DNA from 2 places in the Collinsella sp. wc0529 genome. Region 1 is predicted to be linked to the other one. Evidence: riboswitches for the same ligand, from Rfam matches in the RefSeq annotation. Region 1 holds a riboswitch; the other holds the start of a gene.
What was found. Region 1 has a riboswitch for thiamine pyrophosphate ahead of thiC (phosphomethylpyrimidine synthase ThiC). Riboswitches for the same ligand answer to the same signal wherever they lie in the genome.
Positions count from the first base shown of each region.

Region 1 (11,090 bases):
CTGGTCGTTACCCTTGCCGGTGCAGCCGTGGGCGACGTAGGTCGCGCCAAACTCGTGAGCGACCTCGACAAGCTTCTTGGCGAGCAGCGGGCGAGACAGGGCGGAAAGCAGCGGATACTTGTTCTCGTACATGGAGTTTGCGGCGATGGCCTTAGTCAAGAACTCATCGGAGAACTCGTCGCGCAGGTCGAGCACCTGGCAATCGAGAACGCCCAGGTCGAGGGCCTTCTGCTTCTTGGCGTCCAGGCCGGTCTCCTCCTGGCCCACGTTGCCGCAGACACAAACGACATCGAGATTCTTCTCGTCCTGGAGCCACTTGACACATACGGATGTATCAAGACCACCGGAATATGCGAGAACGACTTTTTCCTTGCTCATGGCTGTTTCCTTTCGCCCTTGGTAGCTAGTTAGAACATCGGTCAGTTGCAAGTCATTTCAAGGTCATATACCGTGCAATATCAGGTTAAATAGCAAAAATCAGCACATACATGCCCTAGAAACATGCAGCAATGTCGTGCTAAAACCCAACGACCTCAAAATGACTCTGTTGAGGCAATTCGCCCCATGCGGACAGAGACGATTGTTATCGTCGTCGGGAAATTGCGCGCTGGCGTCGGATGGCATTGTCTGCAGTAGTGATGATCTTTACGAACTGCATCTGCCTCTCCTTTCACCTATCGCCGGGCGCAATTCAAATATCGTAAACGGTACCTTTTTCTCGGTAAGCGGCTATTTTGCCGTCTCCGTTTTCGATGTTCGCTATATTACGATAAAGTGCCCGCTGCACAAGCGGCAAATTCAAATTTCTGAAAAGTTTTTTCATTAGTTTGTGAAATGCAGTGCAAATACGCTGCGTTCCTGCGAAAATACGCCTGACTACGAGTTGATGGTTATAACATCTGAAACAATTTCGAAACGAAAGGCTCGCTTTTATGCAAACTTACGAATCGGACGCCAATATCGGAAACATTAAGCTCATCGCCGTCGACATGGACAAAACGCTGCTGACCGACGAGCGCGTGCTGCCGCAAGGCCTCGACGAGCGCCTGGACAAGCTCGCCGAAGCCGGCATCGTATTCTGCCCCGCTAGCGGACGTCCAGCCCCCAAGCTCGAGGAGATGTTCGAGGGCATCAAGAACCGCCTCGCCTTTTGTCCCGACAACGGAGCCTGCGTCATCTATCGCGGCAACTATATCTATAAGAGTAATATTGACGTGGAGCTGTACCAGCAGGTCTTGAGCCGTGCCTCGGAGGATCCTCGCGCCGTTCCCGTCCTGTGCTGCTTCGACGAGTTTTACGTGCTTGCCCGCGACCATCAATACCACGACGAGATCAGCGTCTACTACAACACAATCAACTACGTCGACAGCTTTGAGGGCATTGATTTCGAGTCCAACAAGATTTCGGTCTTCTTCCCCGGCTACGACGCCGAGCCCGCTTTCCGCGAGACCTATAGCCCCGAGTTCTCGGACAAGCTCTACGTCACCAACGCCGGGCGCGAGTGGATCGACTTTATGAACCTGGGCGTCGACAAGGGCGCCGGCGTCGCTCACCTGTGCGAGCACCTGGGCATCGATATCGCCGATGCCGCCGCCGTGGGCGACACCTACAACGACATCCCCATGCTGGAGCGCGTCGGCCACAGCTTTATCGTGGACAACGCCGAGGAGCATATGAACGCGCACGCCAAGTGGCGCATTCCGAGCAACAACGACGGGGGCGTACTGACTCTCATCGACGCCATCCTGGCGGCTCGTTAAACTCGCCGCCATGCCCGGGGCCGGCCGTTTGATTTTTGTTCGGTCAGGTCCTGGGCTCGCTCGAAGAGCACATTAAGTGCTCTTCGGCTCGTGCGGAATCTACAAAAATCAAACGGCCGGCCCCGGGCATGGCTACGTTGACTTGCTTGCCGCATGGATGGCGTCTTGGCGCCTAGATACTTTGGCTGATTTTTATTAAACGAAGGACGCTCCTTGTTGATGAGGGGCGTCCTTCTGGTTTTGGTTACTTTGGAATTGTGGTCGTGCCCTTACTTGGCGTCTGCCCAGGTCACTCCAGTCGAAGCTTCGGCGATTAGGGGTACGCGTAGGTCTACGACGTGTTCCATGACGTCTTGGACCATGGCAGTCAGGCGCTCGACTTCGTCGACGGGGCACTCAAAGTCCAGTTCGTCGTGTACCTGCAAGATCATGTGGGCGGCAAAGCCTTCTTCTTCCAGGCGACGACTTACGCGGACCATGGCGATCTTGATGATGTCTGCTGCGGTGCCCTGCATGGGATGGTTCATGGCCGTGCGCTCGCCAAAGCCGCGGAGTTGCGGGTTTTTGGCCTTGAGCTCCGGAATATGGCGTCTGCGGCCATACATGGTCTCGGCGTAGCCCGTCTGCTTGGCGCGCGCCACCACGTTGTCGAGGAACGTACGCACGCCCGGGTAGGCCTCGTAGTAGCGGTCGATCATGTCGCGCGCCTCGGCCATCGAGATATGCAGCGACTGCGACAGGCCATAGGCCTGCTGACCGTACACGATGCCAAAGTTCACGGCCTTGGCGCGACTGCGCAAGTCGGGCGTTACCTCGGACACCGGCACACCAAATACGCGCGCCGCCGTCTCGGCGTGGAAGTCCTCGCCCTCGTTAAAGGCGCGCACCAAGTGCTCGTCACCCGAGAGATGCGCCAGCAGACGCAGCTCGATCTGCGAGTAGTCCACCGCCAAAAAGACGCTTCCCTCGCCTGCCGAAAACGCCGTCTTGACGGTACGACCCAGCTCCGAGCGCGTCGGGATGTTCTGCAGGTTCGGGTCGCTCGAGGACAGACGCCCCGTTGCCGTGATGGTCTGGTTGTACGTGGTGTGCACGCGACCGTCACCACGGCGCAGCGGGCCCAGGGTGTCCAGATAGGTGGACTTGATCTTAGACTTCTCACGCCAATCCAAGATCAGACGCACGATTTCGTGGTCGCGGGCAAGGTCGCTCAGCACCTTGGCGTTGGTCGAATAATAGCCGCGCTTAGTCTTCTTGAGACCCTTGGTCGGAAGCCCCATCACATCAAAGAGCACGTGCGACAGCTGCATAGGACTGCCAATATTAAAGGTCTCGTCACCCGCCAGGTCGCGAATACTGCGCTCGACCTCGGTGATCTGGGTCGCCAGACCCTCGGACAGACTGCGCAGGCGATCGGGGTCCACGAGCATGCCCGCGCGCTCCATCTTGGCAAGCACCGGAACGAGCGGCATCTCGATGCCATCGAACACGTTGGCGGCATTCTCGCGGGCCATGCGGTCGCGCAGCGGTGCGACCAGCGCCAGCGTCAAGGCCGCCGTGCGAGCGGCGGGCGCCGGAGCGTCCTCACCGGCATCCTCTGTACCGCGCGCCGCAGGCAGCGCCATCTGCAGATACGTATCGGCAAGATATGCCTCATCGAACTCGGAGCGATCGGAATCCAGCAGGTAGGCAGCGACCACGGTATCGAAGATGCGCGTGGAGTCGACTGCCAGCGGATCCATGAGCTCGGGCTCCGAAGAATCGATGGGCGAAAGCTCATGCAGCAACGCCTTCATATCCGGGCTCGCCACGCAGCCCTCCATAAACAGGCGCGCAAGCACACCGGCGATCACGCCGTGGGCGAAGTTGAAGCCATCGACTACGGCAGTGGTACCGCCGTCGCCCTCCTCAAGCGCAAAGAGCCCCTTGGACGTCGCCAACCACAGCGTGCGCGTCAGTCCAAAGAGCGCGCCCTCTTCCTTATCGTCGTCCACCACGGCGGCGACCCACTCGCCGGCATCAATCGCGCGGGAGACCTCAGCCGCAACGGCACCAAGCGCGTCAACATCGCCGGCGGCTGCGCGAACCATCGCAGGTATCTCAAACACACTGGAGGCAGCAGCCCCGCCCTCGTCACCGATCAGCGCCAAGAAACGGTTCTGCATGGCGGTAATGCCGAGCGTACCCAGTGCCGCGGAAACCTCATCGGCAGAAAACGCCGGGAAGGACGTCGCCCCAAAATCGAGCTCAACGGGCGCATCGGTGCGGATGGTCGCCACCTTACGGCTCAGCAGTGCGTCGTCGATGTGTGCACGCAGGTTCTCGCCCATCTTGCCCTTGACCTCGTCGGCGTGTGCGATAACCTCGTCCAGGCTACCGTACTGCGCAATGAGCGCGCTCGCCTTTTTGGGGCCGATGCCCGGTACACCCGGAATGTTGTCCGACGTATCGCCCTTTAGACCGTAAAAATCGGGCACGAGCGCCGGCGTAATGCCATGATACAGGTCATCCACGCTCTCGGGCGTCATAATCGCCACGTCGGACAGGCCTTTGCGAGTCGATACCACGTTGACGTGCTCGGTCACGAGTTGATACATGTCGCGGTCGCCGGTCACCAGCAGCATGTCGCAGCCGGCCTGCTCGCCCAAGCGCGCCATGGTTCCCAGAATATCGTCGCCTTCCCAGCCCTCAGACTGCAGAATCGGCACGTTGAGCGCGGTGAGCAGCTCCTTGATCATAGGGAACTGCGCGTGCAGGTCGGGGTCCATGGGCGGGCGCTGCGCCTTATACTGCGGCAGCATCTCCATGCGCACGCGCGGCTTGCCCTTATCAAACGCCACGACCACACCGTCGGGGTTAAAGGCATCGATCATCTTAAGAAACATGTTCAGAAAGCCGAAGATCGCGTTGGTGGGGCGACCGTCCGGCGCGTTCATGGTCGGCGGCACGGCGTGAAAGGCGCGGTGCATGAGCGAGTTGCCGTCGATAACGGCAAAAGTGCGGCGCTTGTCAGACATATTAAATACCTCGCTTTGGGCTGGGCACGGTTTGCTCACTCCAGTTTACACGCTCCCCGCCCCGCGGCCACCTCACATCAAGCTCCCCCGCCACCGTGAGCCCGCGCGTGATACGATGGCTCACGGTACATCAACCAGCACGATCGATCCGAAAGGAGCCTGCGTCATGGAGCGTCCCTGCGCATGGAAAAAGTACACGCCACAGCAAGTCGAGGAGCTCGAGGAGCTTTGCCGCGGCTATAAGCAGTTTTTGAGCGAGAACAAGACCGAGCGCCTGTGCGTCAAGACCGGCATCAAGATGGCCGAGGAGGCGGGATACGTCGACCTGGAGACCGTGATCGCCGAAGGCCGCGAGCTCAAGGCAGGCGACAAGGTGTACGCCGCCAATCACGGCAAGGACCTTATGCTCGTCAACCTGGGCAACGCCCCGCTCGAGCAGGGCTTTAACATCCTGGGCGCCCACGTGGACTCGCCGCGCCTAGACCTTAAGCAGAACCCCGCCTTCGAGGCCGGCGACATGGCCTACCTCGACACGCACTACTACGGTGGCGTCAAGAGCTACCACTGGGTGGCCTCCCCGCTCGCACTCGTGGGCGTCATCTGCAAAAAGGACGGTACCACCGTCGACATCAATATCGGCGACAAGGCGGACGACCCGGTCTTTACCATCTCCGACCTGCTGATCCACCTCTCGAGCGAGCAGATGTCCAAACCTGCCAAGGACGCCGTCGATGCCGAGATTCTCGACGTGATCGTGGGCGGCCGTCCCGTCAAGTTCGATGAGGACGACAAGGACGCCCCCAAGGAGCCCGTCAAGCAGATGTTCCTGGACATCCTCAAGGAGCAGTACGGCGTCGAGGAGGAGGACTTCCTCTCCGCCGAGATCGAGGTCGTGCCCGCCGGCCCCGCCCGCGACATGGGCCTCGACCGTTCCATGATTCTGGGCTATGGTCACGACGACCGCGTCTGCGCTTACCCCTCCATGCTCGCCCAGATCAATGTGGCCAATGTCGAGCGCACGAGCATCACGCTCATCGTCGACAAAGAGGAGATCGGTTCCGTGGGTGCCACCGGCATGACGAGCCGCTTCTTCGAGAACACCGTCGCCGAGATCATGACGCTCGCCGGCGAGGGTAGCCCGCTGGCCCTGCGCCGCGCGCTCGCCCGCAGCCGCATGCTCTCCTCTGACGTGTCCGCCGGCTTCGACCCGGGCTATGCCGCCAAGTTCGAGACCAAGAACGCCGCCTTTATGGGTCGCGGCCTGTGCTTTAACAAGTACACGGGCAGCCGCGGCAAGGGCGGCTCCAACGACGCCGATGCCGAGTATGTGGCCCTCGTCCGCGACATCATGGACAAGGCAGGCGTGGATTTCCAGACCTGTGAGCTCGGCCGCGTCAACGCAGGTGGCGGCGGCACCATCGCCTACATCATGGCCAAGTACGGCATGAATGTCATCGACTCCGGCGTTGCCGTTCTGTCCATGCACGCCCTATGGGAGGTCGCCAACAAGGCCGATATCTACGAGGCCTACCGCGGCTACAAGGCCTTCCTCGAGCGCGCCTAACAAACCCTCGTAAAGCGCCCCAAACCAGCCCTTTATAACTTGCGGTGAAATACGGATTCATCAGGCCTTCCAACAGGAAAAGCGTTCCGCATTTCACCGCAACTTTTTAACGGGAGGAGGATTCCGTGCTACAGGTCGTCATTTCGCCCGCCAAACAGATGCGGACAGCTCAAGATGCCTTTGACGTTTGGGGCATACCGCCTTTTGCACACCAGACGGCCCGGCTTCATCAGACACTGCTGGGCATCGAACGCGAGGATGGCGCGGCAGGCCTTCAGGCCCTTTGGAACGTGAGCGACAGGCTGCTTGCAACGTGCCTGGATACGCTTCACGAATTTATGCCCGTCCTGAGCGATGCCGACCTCGCCGATCCCGATATCGCGCGTCGAATCTCCCCCGCCGTAATGTCCTACCACGGCATCCAATACCAAAGCATGGCGCCCGAGGTCATGGATGCCGCACAGCTCGACTGGCTGCAAAACCATCTCTGGATTCTCTCGGGACTCTACGGATGCGTGCGCCCCTTCCACGGCGTGTCGCCCTATCGGCTCGAAATGGGGGCGAAGCTCTCCGTCGACGGTGCTCGCGATCTCTATGCCTTCTGGGGGAATCGACTTGCGCAGGCAATTGCGCCGGCCGGTTCTAACACCACTATCGTCAACCTTGCCAGCGTGGAATACGCCAAAGCCGTCCTGCCCCATGCTGCACAGGATACAACGGTTATCACCTGCGTTTTTGGCGAAGGCGTCCGCAACGATAAGCCCGTCCAGCAATCGACCGCCAGCAAAAAGGCACGCGGTTCGATGGTCCGCTGGATGGCGGAAAACAAGGTCAAGGACGCCGCCGGTCTTACCGAGTTCAACCTTGGCTACCGCTATGTCCCCGAGCTCTCGTCCCCAGACAGCCTGGTCTTCATCAACGAGCAGGCATTCTAGAAGCCTGTCACTAGCGCCGAACTCCACCTCGGCATGCTTTCATGACATTCGGTAAACACTCCGCTATTCTGCTAGACCGTCGGCCTTTGCAATCCCGTTTGTCGAACCGTCCTGATAGACAATCTTGACGTGCTCAACCTCGGACACCGCAACACCCGTCGGAGGCTCCAAACGCCATTCCGTCAGGGCGATATCCATGGTCGTGGGCACATCTCCTTGATCTTTAAGCTTCACCGTGAGCGTTTTGAGCGTCGCATCATACGTCACGCGTTCGATTTCCTCACCAGGAATAGACCCACCGCTCAGCTGCAATTGCACAAACTCGTCGCGCGAATACCAATAGTCGCCCGGCGCGGCGAGCGTATTGGCATTACCGCCAGTACTCCTCACCGTCATAATCGGTAGGCTATCATCAGCCTCGAACTCCCATGCAGCGCCGCCGCGACCGCCAAACGTCCAGATACAAAAGGCAATCACCAACACGGCAAGCACCGCAAAACCAATCGCGACAAGGCCATGGTGCGCACGGCTTTCCGCGGCCGATACATCCCATTGTGTCTCTCGATATAGATGCTTGTCTTCCATGTACGCCTCCCCACAGGCACGCTCGTTAGGCCAATCGTACCCATTCGAGCTATACTTGAGCCCACCACATAAACGGGGAGCTTGCAGGACAAGACGGCAGGCTGAGACTGGGCGCGCCCGCCCTGACCCGCAAACCTGATATGGGTAATGCCAACGAAGGGAGCCGTGCCAATGAGCACACAGACAGAGCCCAAGCTCGTCACGCAAATCGACTTTGCCCGCGCCGGACAGATCACACCGCAGATGAAGGAGGTCGCCGAGCGCGAGCATCGCGACCCCGAGTACATCCGTGAGCGCGTGGCAGACGGCCGCATCGCCATTCCCGCCAACATCGTGCACATCAAAAAGGGCATGCGCGCCTTTGGCGTCGGCGAGGGCCTGTCCACCAAGGTCAACGTCAACCTGGGCATCTCGGGCGACAAGGCCGATGCCGCCGAGGAATGGAAGAAGGTCAAGATCGCTGAGGACTTTGGCGCCGACGCCATCATGGACCTCTCCAACTCGGGCAAGACGCGCCAGTTCCGCCAGCAGCTCATCGACGAGACGCCGCTCATGGTAGGCACCGTCCCCATGTACGACGCCATCGGCTACATGGAAAAGCCGCTGGTCAAGCTCACCAAGGACGACCTGTTCGAAGTCGTGCGCGCGCACGCCGAGGACGGCGTGGACTTTATGACCATCCACTGCGGCATTAACAAGTCGGTCACCAAGACCTTTAAGGAGACCGGCCGTCTCATGAACATCGTGAGCCGCGGCGGCTCGCTGCTGTTTGGCTGGATGGAGGTCACCGGCAACGAGAACCCCTTCTATGAGTTCTACGACGAGCTGCTCGAAATCTGCCATGAGTACGACGTGACGATTTCGCTCGGCGACTCCTGCCGCCCGGGCTGCCTCTACGACTCCAACGACGCCACCGAGACCGCCGAGATGATTGAGCTCGGCAAGTTGTGCAAGCGCGCCTGGGCCGCCGGCGTCCAGGTCATGGTCGAGGGCCCGGGTCACATGGCGCTCGACGAGATCGCCGCCAACATGAAACTGCAGAAGCGCCTGTGCCACAACGCCCCGTTCTATGTGCTCGGGCCGCTGGTGACCGATATCGGCGTGGGCTACGACCACATCACCGCAGCCATCGGCGGCGCTATCTCCGCCAGCTCCGGCGCCGACTTCCTGTGCTACGTGACGCCGGCCGAGCACCTATGCCTGCCTAACGCCCAGGATGTGCTCGACGGCCTCATGGCCACCAAGATTGCCGCACACGCCGCCGACATCGCCAAGAAGGTGCCGCACGCCCGCGACATGGACGACAAGATGGGCCAGGCACGCCGCAAGCTCGACTGGGACGCCATGTGGAAGTGCGCTCTCGACCCGGTCACCGGTAAGAAGCGCTACGAGGAATCCCCCGCCGCCACCGAGGGTACTTGCACCATGTGCGGCAAGATGTGCGCCGTCCGCACCGTTAACAAGGTGTTCGAAGGCACGACGATCGACCTCGGCATGGAGGACTAACTCGTCGCCGGAGCCGCAATCGGTAACAAGGTGTTCGTCAATTGTTGACGTGTGAACATTTGCTTGCGTTTGCGTAAAGATTGCACTACCCGCCCGGGTTCGGCATACAGCCGGCCCGGGCACTTTATAATGCAGGCAGAAGACCCATTTGAATCCGACCGAACAAGGGAGCGAACATGGATCGCAGTAAGGTACCCGCCGTTCTATCCATCGCAGGATCAGATTCCAGCGGTGGTGCCGGCATTCAGGCCGACATCAAGACCATCACGGCGCACCGTCTGTATGCCGAGACGGCCATCACAGCCATAACCGCACAAAACACGCTCGGTGTCACCGCCGTGCAAAACATCTCCCCGGATATTGTCGCGGCGCAAATCGATGCCGTTTTTGACGATATCCGCCCCAGTGCCGTCAAGATCGGCATGGTTTCCTCTGCCGAGATTATCGAGGTTATCGCCGACCGCCTGAGTGCCTGGGACGCACAAAATATCGTCGTCGACCCCGTCATGGTCGCCACCTCGGGCGCTCGTCTGATCGCAGAGGACGCCGCCGAAGCGCTTACACGCCGCCTGTTCCCCCTGGCGACCGTCATCACGCCCAATATTCCCGAGGCCATGGCGCTGCTCGATTACGAGGTCGATTCCGAGCGCACGCAGCAAAATGCCGCCATGCTCCTCACCTACCGCTTTGGGTGCGCGTCTCTCGTTAAGGGCGGGCATTTTGTCAACGAGGCCAACGATGTGCTAGCAGAGCCCGCACCGCTCGATGACGAGGGCAACCACCTGGGCGATCCGCTCACCACGTGGTTCCGCCACAAGCGCATCGAGACCGGCAACACGCATGGTACCGGCTGCACGCTTTCGTCCGCCATCGCCTGCGCGCTGGCCCAGGGCATGGATCTTGCCGATGCCGTCAACGCCGGCAAGGCCTACCTAACGGGCGCTCTCGCCGCCGGCTTTGACATGGGCAAAGGCTCCGGCCCCGTTAACCATATGTGGCAATATTAAGACTCGCAGTTCAAAACCACCGCAAAGGGGACAGGCACCTTTGCGGTGGTTCCCACAAACATCTCGATCCATAGCAATTAGAGTCCATTTTTCGGCCCACCTCTTACAGATTGAGACATTCAAATTCCGCTCAGAAGATAATCTCGATCTGTAACAGTAACTCGGCAAAATCGACCCTAGATGTTACAGATCGAGACAAACGACCGATATCGACCTAAATAATCTTAGTCTGTAACATCTAGCCCGTTTTCGGCCTTACAACTGTTACAGATCAAGACAAATCAACGAAACAAGCCACCGCAAGGAGAACTATTGTGGTGGTTTGGGGCCGTGCTACTCACCGAGCATCTCTTGGAGCTTGGCCGCCACGGCGTGACCCAGGCTCTCATGGCTTTCGGGCATCATATGCAGATAGTCGATATCGCCCGGCTCGGCAAACTCCGCTGCATTCAAAAAGTCGCAGCCAAACTGCTCGGCTACGTGCGCATAGTATTCAGCAAAATGCTCCGAGGCCTCGACGGAACGCTCGTCAAAATCGGTCATATATACATCGGCGATCTGCGGCTTGATCTTGATAGGAGCCATCAGCAGAATGCGCGGACAAGGCGCAGCGTCGGTCCACGGAAACGCGCGGACGGCGCGAATCAGCGCCATGGCGCCACGGGCGATATCGGCAGCTGTCACGTTAAAGACCGTCTTGCAGTCGTTGGTGCCCA
Region 1 covers NZ_JBJXBO010000002.1:42,415-53,504, reverse strand. Annotated here, with positions in the region: gene ACKUTP_RS06825 (argininosuccinate synthase) at 1-378, opposite strand, end outside; gene ACKUTP_RS06820 (Cof-type HAD-IIB family hydrolase) at 933-1,760, shown strand; gene polA (DNA polymerase I) at 2,030-4,777, opposite strand; gene ACKUTP_RS06810 (aminopeptidase) at 4,944-6,341, shown strand; gene ACKUTP_RS06805 (YaaA family protein) at 6,467-7,276, shown strand; gene ACKUTP_RS06800 (hypothetical protein) at 7,340-7,861, opposite strand; TPP riboswitch at 7,925-8,040, shown strand; gene thiC (phosphomethylpyrimidine synthase ThiC) at 8,033-9,367, shown strand; gene thiD (bifunctional hydroxymethylpyrimidine kinase/phosphomethylpyrimidine kinase) at 9,544-10,374, shown strand; gene ACKUTP_RS06785 (SGNH/GDSL hydrolase family protein) at 10,708-11,090, opposite strand, start outside.

Region 2 (11,090 bases), 400 kb from region 1:
CACGTTGTTCCAGTACGTGGAGGCAACCACGGGCATCTGGTTGATGGTGAAGTACTTGTTGAGTACGTCGAAGGTCGTCGACGTGCCGCCGCGACGGGCGACGGCGATGGCAGCGCCCGGCTTGTGCGCAAAGGCCTTGCTGCCGGCATAGAAGGCGCGATCGAGGGCCGAAAGGATGCGGCCGCTGGGGTGCGCATAGTAGACAGGTGAGCCAAAAACAAAGCCATCTGCCTGCTCGGCGGCAGCGATGAGCTCGTTCACTACATCATCGTCAAAGGTGCAGCGACCGCCAAGCTTGCCGCACTGGCCGCAACCGATGCAATCGCGAATGGGCTTGGCGCCCAGCTGAAACACCTCGGTATCAATGCCTTCGGCATTGAGCTGCTCGGCGACCTCGGCGAGTGCGCGGGCGGTGTTGCCGTTTGCCTTGGGGCTGCCATTGACCAAAAGAACCTTCATCACAAACTCCCTCTGCTTTTGGTGACTTCTGCAGAGGATTATCGCACGATGGGGGAGGCGGCGCGGGCGCGGTGCTAATCCAGTTTGGTACCTGGCACCTGCACGGCTTTCCCGAGCAACGCTTTGAGCTCGTTCAAAATGGAAACGGGCTGTCGGTCAACGCTGTTCAGATGGAGCGTGGCCACGCGAATGGGCGGCTGATATTCAAGCGAGCCGATGAGCACGGGAGAACCCAGGAATCGTTCGATTTCGTTTGCGAGCTCGTCGATTGCCTCGGGGCCGAGCTCATCGAAAAGCGCCACGAACATTGGTCCCGTCGAGCGGAACAGGCGACCCTTGCCGCGCGAACAATCCATGAGGCAGGCGGCGCTTTCGGCGAGCACGCGGTCGCCTGCATCGAATCCAAAGCGGGCATTGACTTCGGCGATATCGTCGACCTTAATGGCAATAAAGCCTGCCTTGCGCGGCACGCGACGCATTTCGCCAATGGCGTTGACCAGGGCGTGAATATCGCCCAGGCCGGTCACGGAATCGGTCGTATCTGCCAAGCTTCGGTTGATGATAATGCCCACATACATGTTGGGCTCGGTATCGGTTCCATCCAAGCGGTAGCCCGTGCAGTCGCAAAGCACGTATTTTCCAGTGGCATCCATTACGCGATACTGCATGTAGTGGAAGTGCCACGTGCCGTTTATCACCATGTCGAGCTCGGCGCGTACGTTGTCGCGGTCCTCGGGATGAACGCGGGCAAGCCACATATCGACCGAGTTAAAAGGGTGCTGGGAGGGCAGGTCAAAATCGCGCACGGCGTTGACCGACCATTGCGATTCTCCCGTATCGAGGTTAAGGATGAACGGATAGCGCGTCTCGGAGCTCATGGAGATCGCTTGGAACACTCGGTCGTTGCAGGGAAGCTGATCGACGATTGGGCGTTGCGGCGCATCATTGTCTTTCGGTTGCTGCACACGATGCATAAGCTTATAGCGATACATCTTGCAATCGGCATCCATCGTCATCTGGCGACGCGTGTCGCCGGCAAGTGGATCGACGCGCGAGCAGCCAAAGCTAAAACTGCCGATCATGGGCGCCTTGCCGCCTGAGCTCGCCTCGATCAGCCCGGCACGTACCTGCTCCAAGCGCTGCTCGAGTTCAGCCTCGTTTGCGGAGGGCGAGATGAGCACAAACTCGTCTCCACCGATACGGAACAGCATCTCATCGTGCTCCATGGTTTCGGAGAGCGTGCGGCAGATGCTCAGAATATAGCGATTGCCTTCGGCGTGGCCAAACCTATCATTGCAATGCTTGAGATGGTCGATGTCAATATAGGCGCAGGTGAAGGGGTCGCCTTTGCGCCAGAGTTGCTCGACGTGACGGTCGAGTCCGCTGCGGTTGCCCAAGTTGGTGAGCGGATCGATATAGGCGTTGCGCTCAAGCAGCTGGCGCTCTTGTTGCAGGATAGCATGCGTCTTTTGCAGTTGCTCACCAACGGCGCGTAGCTCAGCAGGCAGCGCGGCAACATCGAGTTCGGCGGTCGAGATGCCATTCGCAAGTCGCTGAAGATAGGCAATAATCAATTGCTCACCCAGGCGATATGACTCGTTCATGATGGATAACCTCCTTGGGCGGAACAATGGTTTGTATCATATCCCCAATTCGGTTTGAATTGGGGATATAAGTTAGCTAATGGAGGCAAATTCCCCCTTCGGCGGTGGCGTTTTGCGCGCGAACGTATCAGTTGTTATTGCCACCATCGAGCAATGCCTCAAAATCCTTCGCCGGCATGGGGCGGTAGTAGAGGAAGCCCTGAGCGTAGCGGGCGCCCATTTGTCGTAGCATGTTCGCCTGCTCATTTGTCTCGACGCCTTCGACCTCGACGGGTAGATGGAGCGACTGCGCCATTTCGAGCATCGATGACACGATCTGCGTACTGCGGCCTTGATCGCGGTCGGTGGGTACAAAGGCGCGGTCGAGCTTGATGACGTCGACGTTGACGTTCTTGAGCATCGCGAGCGTGGACTGACCGGTGCCAAAATCGTCCATATAGGTCGAGAAGCCGCGGGTGTGCAGGTCGGCCGTCAGTTTGTCCACGGCCTCGGACTCTTCCGTATAAGCCGTCTCAGTGATCTCGATACGCATGAGCTCGGGCGGTAGGTTGTATTGGGCGGCAAGCGCCCCCATATGTTCGGCAACGTCGCAGGCAAGGATATCCACACGCGACACATTAAGCGAAACCGGAACCACACGAAGTCCTCGATCGATGCGCTTGCGCAGCCACGAGGCGACACTCTGCCAAATGTACTTGTCGAGCGTCACCACAAAGCCACTTTCTTCGAGTGCGGGGATAAACGTTGCGGGCGAAATGAGAGAGCCGTCCTTGTCAATCCAGCGGGTGAGTGCTTCGGCGCCAATAATCTTACCGGTTTCCATATCGACCTGGGGCTGCAAGTGGTAGGTAATACGACCATCTGAGAGCGCGTACTGGAATTCGGTCAGCGTGCGGTGGAACGCGACTTCGCGCTCGTACTCCGCGGGGCAGAAAATGGCAATGCGCTCCTTAAAGTCGTTTTTTGCGCGTCGATTGGTAAACATGGCCTTCGCCTGCGCATCGATGGTGATCTCCCCATTGGAGTCGATGGGGTAAACGCCCATGGACGGCCAAAAACCTACGCCGTCGTTGTGCTTGGCTACAGCCTCGCGCACGCGCGCATAGACTCGGTGAACGAAATCGTGCTCAAAGGGTATGAGCAGACAAAAGTCGTCTTGTCCCCAGTATCCCGCGACACCCATGTCGGCGTTCTCGATATCCTTGAGCACCGTGCCCACATCGGCAAGCATACGGTCGCCTTCGGCCTGTCCATACCATTCGTTAAATAGGCGCATGTGGCCCATGTCGACGGTGGCGATACACCAAGCGCCGTCGCGCCTTGCCTCGAGAAATGCGTTGGCGCGTCGCATAAACTCGCTGGGTCGATAGGGGCCCGTGAGCGGGTCGATACGTTCGGCGATGGCGCTTTTGCGCTCCGCCTCGGGTATGGGGAGGCTGTCGTTGGGAACAAGCCCGCCGGCCGTGCGAAGGCGACGCTCGAGTTCGCCTAAAACGGCGGTCGCTTGATGGGTTAAGTGCTCGTAGAAGGCTGGGACGACAAGACAGACGGGAGTAATGGTGTCGCCCGCGATTTGAACAGGAGCGAAAACGGCCTCTTTAAGGTGGCGGGTCAGTTGCTCGAATGCCCCGTGGTCCAAATCGTTGCTGAGCACGACGAACTGGACACTTCGTGAACGGAAGACGCGACTCCTACCGCGGGTGATCGACAGCATGCGGCCTGCGTATTCGGCGAGCATGTTGTCGACAGCCTCGGCCCCGTAGAGCTCGTTGAGCTTTGTCGTGCCACGAACGCGCACCGCTATAAGGCCCGTCTCGCAACGGTCGCAACGGCAGGCGTCGATGGCGTTGGCCAGCATGCGCTGCGTTCCGAGGCCTGTGGCGGCATCGACGGTTTCGGCAAGTGAGTGGTTGACGAGCTCGCCGACATAGAGCGAGGGGACATTTCCGTCGCCGTCGATACGAAACCCGCGAGCACGGCAAAGGACGTAGTCGCCGACGGCATTGCGCACACGATACTGCATGACGCGACGGTGCTTGGTGCCGTTATAGACTTGGTCGATGTCGTTGATGTAGGCCTCAAGGTCATCGGGATGGACGCGCGTTTTCCAGTAATCGCGGCAGTTGTCTATGTGCTCCGAGGGAAGGCCAAGATCGCGCAAGGCGCCTTGTGACCAAAGGGTGCGATGTTTGTCCAAGTTCTCGATAAAGAAATAGCGGCCCTCGTTGAGCATCGAAAAGGCGTCGAAAATACGATCGCTTATTTCGAAGTCGTCGGCGTGGACTTGCGTGATATTGCGTCGATCAAGGTGCATGGCATGACGTAGCTTGTAGTCGTACATGCGATGGTCGGCATCGAGCGTCATGCGATTGGGGGCTTCGCCCAGGGCGGGGTCGGCATGCGACACTCCATAGCTAAACGAGTGAGGCATCTCGGAATCGTTGTTTTTGAGCAGGACCGTTCGGCAGTGCTCAAGACGCTCGGCGAGGTCGTCCTCGGTCGCAACCGTAGATAGGATGGCAAACTCGTCGCCGCCTATGCGAAACGCCGCCTCGTCCACCTTCATATACAGCTTGAGATAGAGGCTTACCTGCAAGATATAGCGGTTGCCCTCGTCATGTCCAAAGATGTCGTTGCAGTGCTTAAGGTTATCGATGTCGATAAACGCCATGGTCACGGGCAGTTCCTGCTCCCAGATTTCCTCTAAGGAACGGGCAAAGCCGCCGCGGTTGCCAAGTCCGGTAAGCTGGTCGGTAAAGGCAGTCCTAATCAGATCATCCTGACGCTCGAGAAGGTCGCGAACGGTCTTTTCGAGCGTTTCGGTGTAATTGCTGACAGTATCCATGTCGTAAGCGGCTTTCTGAGGTCGGGCGAATTGCGTCGGGCGAGCTCGTTGTGCACACGCGTTGTTGTTCGGCGCTTTGCGTGTATCCAGGCCCCCGCCTCGCTGCGTTGTTGGGCTAATTTACCGGCTAATGTTCGCTGTTGATAACTACTGCGTAGTATAAACAACAGCACACAATTATATATGGGTGCACATGCTGTGGGCGGCCATTATTCGACAAACGGCAGCGCGACGATGCGATGTCCGATAAAAATGCGACTGAGACGATATATGTTGACGGGTATACTTGTCCCGGTTTTAAACGCAGGAACGGAGATGGTCGCATGGCACAGCCGGATACGACGCGCACGGTGGGACTCGCGCTCGAGGGAGGCGGCTACCGCGGTATGTATACGGCGGGCGTGCTCGACGTTTGGATGGAGCACGGTTTGACCTGCGACCATATGGTGGGTGTCTCGGCGGGCGCGGCGTTTGGCTACAACTTTAAATCGCGCCAGATCGGCCGCGCCATTCGCTACAACAAGGCCTATTGTGCCGACAAGCGCTATGCAGGCGTGGCCAGCTGGCTGCGAACCGGCGATATGTTCAATGCCGACTTTGCCTATCACGAGGTGCCCATCGAGCGCGATCCCATCGACCTGGAGACATATCGCACCTGCCCCATGCGGTTTACGTGCGTGTGTACCGATATCGAGACGGGCAAGGCCGTCTACCACGATCTGCCGTATGGCGACGAGAGGGATATCGAGTGGATCCGGGCGTCGTCGGCAATTCCCGTGGCGACGCGTCCTGTCGCCATTGAGGGCCGTAAGTACCTGGATGGCGGCGTGGCTGATTCTATTCCCAGTGCATGGCTGTTTGCGCAGGGGTATGACCGCAATATCGTGGTACTCACGCAGCCGGCGCGCTTTGTGAAGCAGCCCAACAGCGTGATGCCCATGCTACGTCGCGTGTTCCGTCACTATCCGGAGTTTGTCGCAGCGCTTGAGCATCGGCATGAGGTTTACAATGCCACGCTCGATGACCTGGCACGTCGCGAGGCTGCCGGCGAAATTTTTGTGGTGCGTCCGAGTGAATCGGTGAAGGTGCCGTCGCTGTGCCGCGAGCCCGATGAACTCGAACGCATCTACCAGATCGGTCGCCGCGATGCGGAGGCGACCTTGCCCACGCTGGAAGCGTATCTGGCGGGGTAAGGGTCGCATGCGGAAAGCGCGCCCCGGAATGGAGGTCCAAGCTGGGATGCGCTTTCCGTTGCTGAAGAATATGAGGCTGCGAATCGGCTGCTCGGCTTATGCCTATGCCCGCTGCCAGGTATCGACGAGCTCCTTGGCTGCGGCGTAGGGGTCGTCGGCACTGCAGACGGCGCTCACCACAAAGAAGCCATCGACGCCGGTGGCCTTGAGCTGCGGCAGGTCGGCCGTCTTGACGCCGCCGCCCACCACGATGGGCACGGGGCTTGCCGCGTGGAGTGCGGCCAGATCCTCAAAGCTTTTGGTGATGATGGAGCCATCGGCTGCGCGTCCGCAATCGCGTTTGGTCTCGGTCTCGTGGAGCGGGCCGATGCCCAGGTAGTCGACCAGGCTCATGTCGGCGGTCTTGACGTACTCGAGCATCTCCTCGCAGCGTGCCGAAAGGCCCACGATGGCATCGGGGCCCAGAAGCTTGCGGCAGACCTCGACGGGAATATCACTCTGGCCCACGTGCACGCCGTCGACAGCAATACCCTGCTCGCGCGCGGCGAGTACGCAGTCCAGGCGGTCGTCGATTAACAGGGCGACCTGACCGGTCTTGCCAGCCTGTGCGATTGCCTGCGCGGCGTCGCCGGTCAGTGCGATGATCTCGCGGGCGCTTGCCACCTTGGAGCGCACCTGGATGCAGGTAAAGCCTGCGTCGAGCGCCTGGGCCACCACATCGCCCACGGGACGTCCCAGCGTGTTTTCGGGGCCGAGTACTAGATAGGCCGAGATATCAAGGTTGTCGCGGATGCTCATCGTGCTTCCTCCTGCTTTTTGATCTGTGCTTCCATGCGCTCGAGTTTGCCGGTCATGGTGTCGGTAAATCCGGGTCGAATATCGGCTTTGAGCACGACTTCGGTGCGGATGCCCTTGCTCGCCAACACAAAGGTTGCGTCGCGCACGACCTGCATGACCTCGTCCCAGTCGCCCTCGATCTCGGTGAACATCGAGGTGGTGTGGTTGGGAAGGCCACTCTCGCGAATGACGCGCACGACCTCGGCGACCTCGGCGGACAGTTCATCGCCGGTGCCGCACGGGGCGATGGCCACGGCGACGAGTGTGTTCATGCCGGCATTGGTTGCGGGCTCGGACATGGCTTATGCCTCCTCGAGCTCGAGTTGGTTATCGGCAATATCCTGGGCGGTCGCGCGGTAGAGCTCGTCGATAAAGGCGACCTTAAAGCTTGCCGGGGCATCGGCGACAGCGGCGGCACGCGTGCCGGCAACGTTGTAGACGGCGGTGCCGCAGATGGCTGCCGTAAACGGATCGGCAGCGCAGGCGTACACAGCCAGCACGCCACCCTGCGAGCAGCCGCAGCCGGTGATCTTGGACATGAGCGGACTGCCGCCGTGGGACTTGGCCACCGTCGTGCCGTCGGTAATCAGGTCGACTTCGCCCGAGACCACTACGGCTCCGCCGGTGTAGCGGGCGAGCGCCACAGCGGCATCGCGGGCGGCGTCGACCGTGTCGGTGGTATCGACACCGCGCACGCGGCTCAGATCAGCTGCCTCGCCCTCAAGACCCCACAGGCCGGCGAGTGCGATGATCTCGGAGGCGTTGCCGCGCACGATGGCAGGCTTGTACTGCTTGAGCTCGTTTACCAGCTGGGTTCGCAGGCTACCGATGCCCAGGCCCACCGGATCGAGCACCCAGGGCTTGCCGGCGTCGTGTGCCGCCTTGGCCGCGCGGGGAATCGTCTGCTCGTAGATGGGGAAGAGCGTGCCCATGTTGAGATAGATGGCGCCGCCGCCGGCAACGAGCGCCTCGCCCTCGTCGGGCAGATAGACCATGGCGGCCGAACCGCCCACGGCGAGCTGAGCATTGGCGACAAAGTCGATCGTCACCGTGTTGGTGATGGAGCCGGCCATCGGATTGGTGGCGCGAATCTCCTCCACGGCCTTGACCACATTTTGCTTAAGCTGTTCCGAATCAATCACTGCACATGCCTCCTTGGCATAGAAAAGGGGCGCTGTGCATAGACAGCGCCCCTGTAAAGGCGGCATGCTCCCTACGCCAGCATTAACTGACAGGTTCAAAGGATTGGGCCCCATGCCCTCTCAGCCTTGTGGTTTGCACCGCCGGCACTCCCGCATCGAATCTGTTGTTCCCTATACTAGCGCACCTGCCAAAAAGGGACAGGTTTATTTTGGCAGGTCGTTACAATAGGTAGGACCGATACGAATGGGGGCCTTATGATTAAACTTGTGCTGACCGATATGGACGATACGCTGATTCCAGCCGGGCATGACGGCGCCAGCGACTACGCCATCGAGGGCATTCATGCCATGCAGGCGGCGGGTCTGCACTTTGGCCCGGTTTCGGGTCGCCAGCCGTCCGCGATGGGCTGGATGTTCCGCAATTGCGTCGAGTGCTTCTCGACCGGCGCGTTCTGCAACGGCCAGGTAATGTTTGTCGACGGTCAGGCGGTCGCTTCGCGCGCGACCGACAACGCCGCCCTTATGCGTTTGGCTGACTACTTGGAGCAGGAGACCGACGATACGTATCTGAAGGTCTACAGCCTGGGTGATGACTTTTGGAATAACGATGCCTACTGCGTGACGAGCGATCCCGAGCGCGTACGCCGCGCCATGGAGTCGGGCGGCAACGCGTGGCTCAAGGGCGAAGAGGCCCCGTGCCGTCCCGTCGTCGATGATGCGCCGGTGTTTAAGGCGAATATTTGGAGTGCCCGTTCACGTGAGGAGCTCGTGGAGCTACGCGAGCGCGTTGCCGCTGAGGTGCCGGAACTCTCGCTTGTGTTTCCCAACAATCGAGTGCGCCTGCTTGACATCCTTCCGGCCGGTTGGGACAAGGGCTGCGCTGCACTGGAGCTGGCGCGCGCTTTGGGCCTGACGACCGATGAGGTGGCCGTATTTGGCGATTCCGATAACGATCTGCCCATGATCGATGCCGTTCCCAACTCCGTTGCAGTCGCCAATGCCAACGAGGCCGTCACGGCTGCCGCGCGCTGGCATATCGGCGCTGCGGCAGACGATGCGGTTGCCGGGGCTCTGCATCAGATTGCCGCCTGCGCCGCGACGGGGGAGATGCCGCCGTTTATGCGTCAGATGGATGCGACGGGTTTCGACGTCACGAACGTCTAGGGAGAAAGCCATGAAGCTTCAGCAGCTCAGGTATGTCGTCAAAGTTGCCGAATGCGGCAGCATCACCGAGGCCTCGCGCCGGCTCTTTGTGTCGCAGCCTTCGATTACCGCATCAATCCGCGATCTCGAAAACGAGATGGGCGTGCACATCTTTGAGCGCACCAACAAGGGCGTCATTGTGTCCGAGGAAGGCGAGACCTTCTTGGGCTACGCGCGCCAGGTGCTCGACCAGGCCGACCTGCTCGAGGGCAAGTACAAGGGCGCGTCCGAGCAGGTGCCGCACTTTAGTGTGAGCTGTCAGCATTATTCCTTTGCCGTTAATGCGTTTGTCGATGTGATCCGTGAGTTCGATGCCGCGCGCTACGACTTTACCCTGCGCGAGGAGCAGACTCACGAGATTATCGAGGACGTCGCGCATATGAAGAGCGAACTGGGCATCCTGTACTTATCCGAGCACAATCGCGAGGTTATCGAGCGCATGCTGGCGGCCAACGAGCTCGTGTTCGAAGGACTATTCTGCGCCACGCCACACGTCTTTGTGTGTGCCGACCATCCGCTGGCGGGCCGCTCCAGCGTGACGCTCGAGGACCTGGAGGACTATCCCTTCCTGTCCTACGAGCAGGGCAGCTACAACTCGTTTTACTATTCCGAGGAACTGACCTCGACGTTTGAGCGCCGCAAGAATATCCGCGTGCGCGACCGTGCGACACTGTTCAACCTGGCCATGGGCCTCAACGGCTACACGGTGTGTTCGGGTGTGATCAGCCATGAGCTTAACGGTCCCGGCATCATCTCGATTCCGCTTGATGTAGACGAGTACATGGAGATTGGCATCATCACGCGCAAGAACACGACACTTACGCGCTACGGGCAGGCCTATATCGACGCGATTCGCCAGCATATCTAGGCTGCTGTGCTCCGCGCGGGTCAAATCTCTTTATGGCAGTCCAGACTGATATAGGAAACGTCTATATCAAACTGATATAAACGTATATTTTACGATGTCCATATGAGCGCTCATACTCTGTCCCAGTAAAGCAACCAATGCAAAGGGAGATATCTATGAGCACTTCAATTCAACCGAACGCGCCGTTTCGCGCCGATATCGTCGGCAGCTTTCTTCGTCCGCAGGCCGTAAAGGACGCCCGCGCTGCCTATGCGGCAGGCACGCTTGATGCCGAGGGGCTTAAGGCCGTCGAGGACGATGCCATTCGCGATTTGGTGGCAAAGCAGAAGGCCGCCGGTCTGCAGGTCATCACCGATGGCGAGTTTCGCCGCAGTTACTGGCACCTCGACTTTATGTGGGGGCTCAACGGCATTGAACGCCGTACCTCGCGTACGGGCTATATGTTCCACGACGAGGAGACCACGGCCGATACCGCCGTGGTAACCGGTCCCATTAGCGGCGAGAACCACCCATTCGTCGAGCACTTTAAGTTTGTCAAGGCGCTTGAGGGGGAGGGTCAGGTCGCACGTCAAACCATTCCGGCGCCGATCCAGACGTTCTCTGAGGTCACGCTCGATCGCTGCGACGGCCAGCAGGAGAGCCTGCGCGCTGTCTATAAGACCGATGAGGAGCTTGCCGACGCCATTGCAGCCGCTTATCGCACGGTGATCGCCGACCTGTACGCTGCAGGCTGCCGCAACATCCAGTTTGATGACTGCACCTGGGGCATCTATTGCGATACCGACTTTGTGTCCAAGACCGGAATGAGCCCGGTTGATCTGCAAAAGGTGAGTGAGCTGGGCGTGGCGCTCAACAACGCCGCCATCGAGGGCAAGCCCGACGACCTGGTCATTAACACGCACGTGTGCCGTGGTAACTACCACTCTACCTATGCCTTTG
Region 2 covers NZ_JBJXBO010000002.1:441,872-452,961, forward strand. Annotated here, with positions in the region: gene ACKUTP_RS08565 (flavodoxin family protein) at 1-459, opposite strand, end outside; gene ACKUTP_RS08570 (diguanylate cyclase domain-containing protein) at 534-2,063, opposite strand; gene ACKUTP_RS08575 (EAL domain-containing protein) at 2,191-4,908, opposite strand; gene ACKUTP_RS08580 (patatin family protein) at 5,232-6,101, shown strand; gene ACKUTP_RS08585 (thiamine phosphate synthase) at 6,204-6,899, opposite strand; gene ACKUTP_RS08590 (MTH1187 family thiamine-binding protein) at 6,896-7,237, opposite strand; gene thiM (hydroxyethylthiazole kinase) at 7,241-8,080, opposite strand; TPP riboswitch at 8,132-8,242, opposite strand; gene ACKUTP_RS08600 (HAD-IIB family hydrolase) at 8,336-9,244, shown strand; gene ACKUTP_RS08605 (LysR family transcriptional regulator) at 9,255-10,151, shown strand; gene ACKUTP_RS08610 (5-methyltetrahydropteroyltriglutamate--homocysteine S-methyltransferase) at 10,307-11,090, shown strand, end outside.
Region 2: it holds a riboswitch for thiamine pyrophosphate, as region 1 does, so the genes downstream of both, thiM (hydroxyethylthiazole kinase) here and thiC (phosphomethylpyrimidine synthase ThiC) in region 1, are expected to answer to the same signal.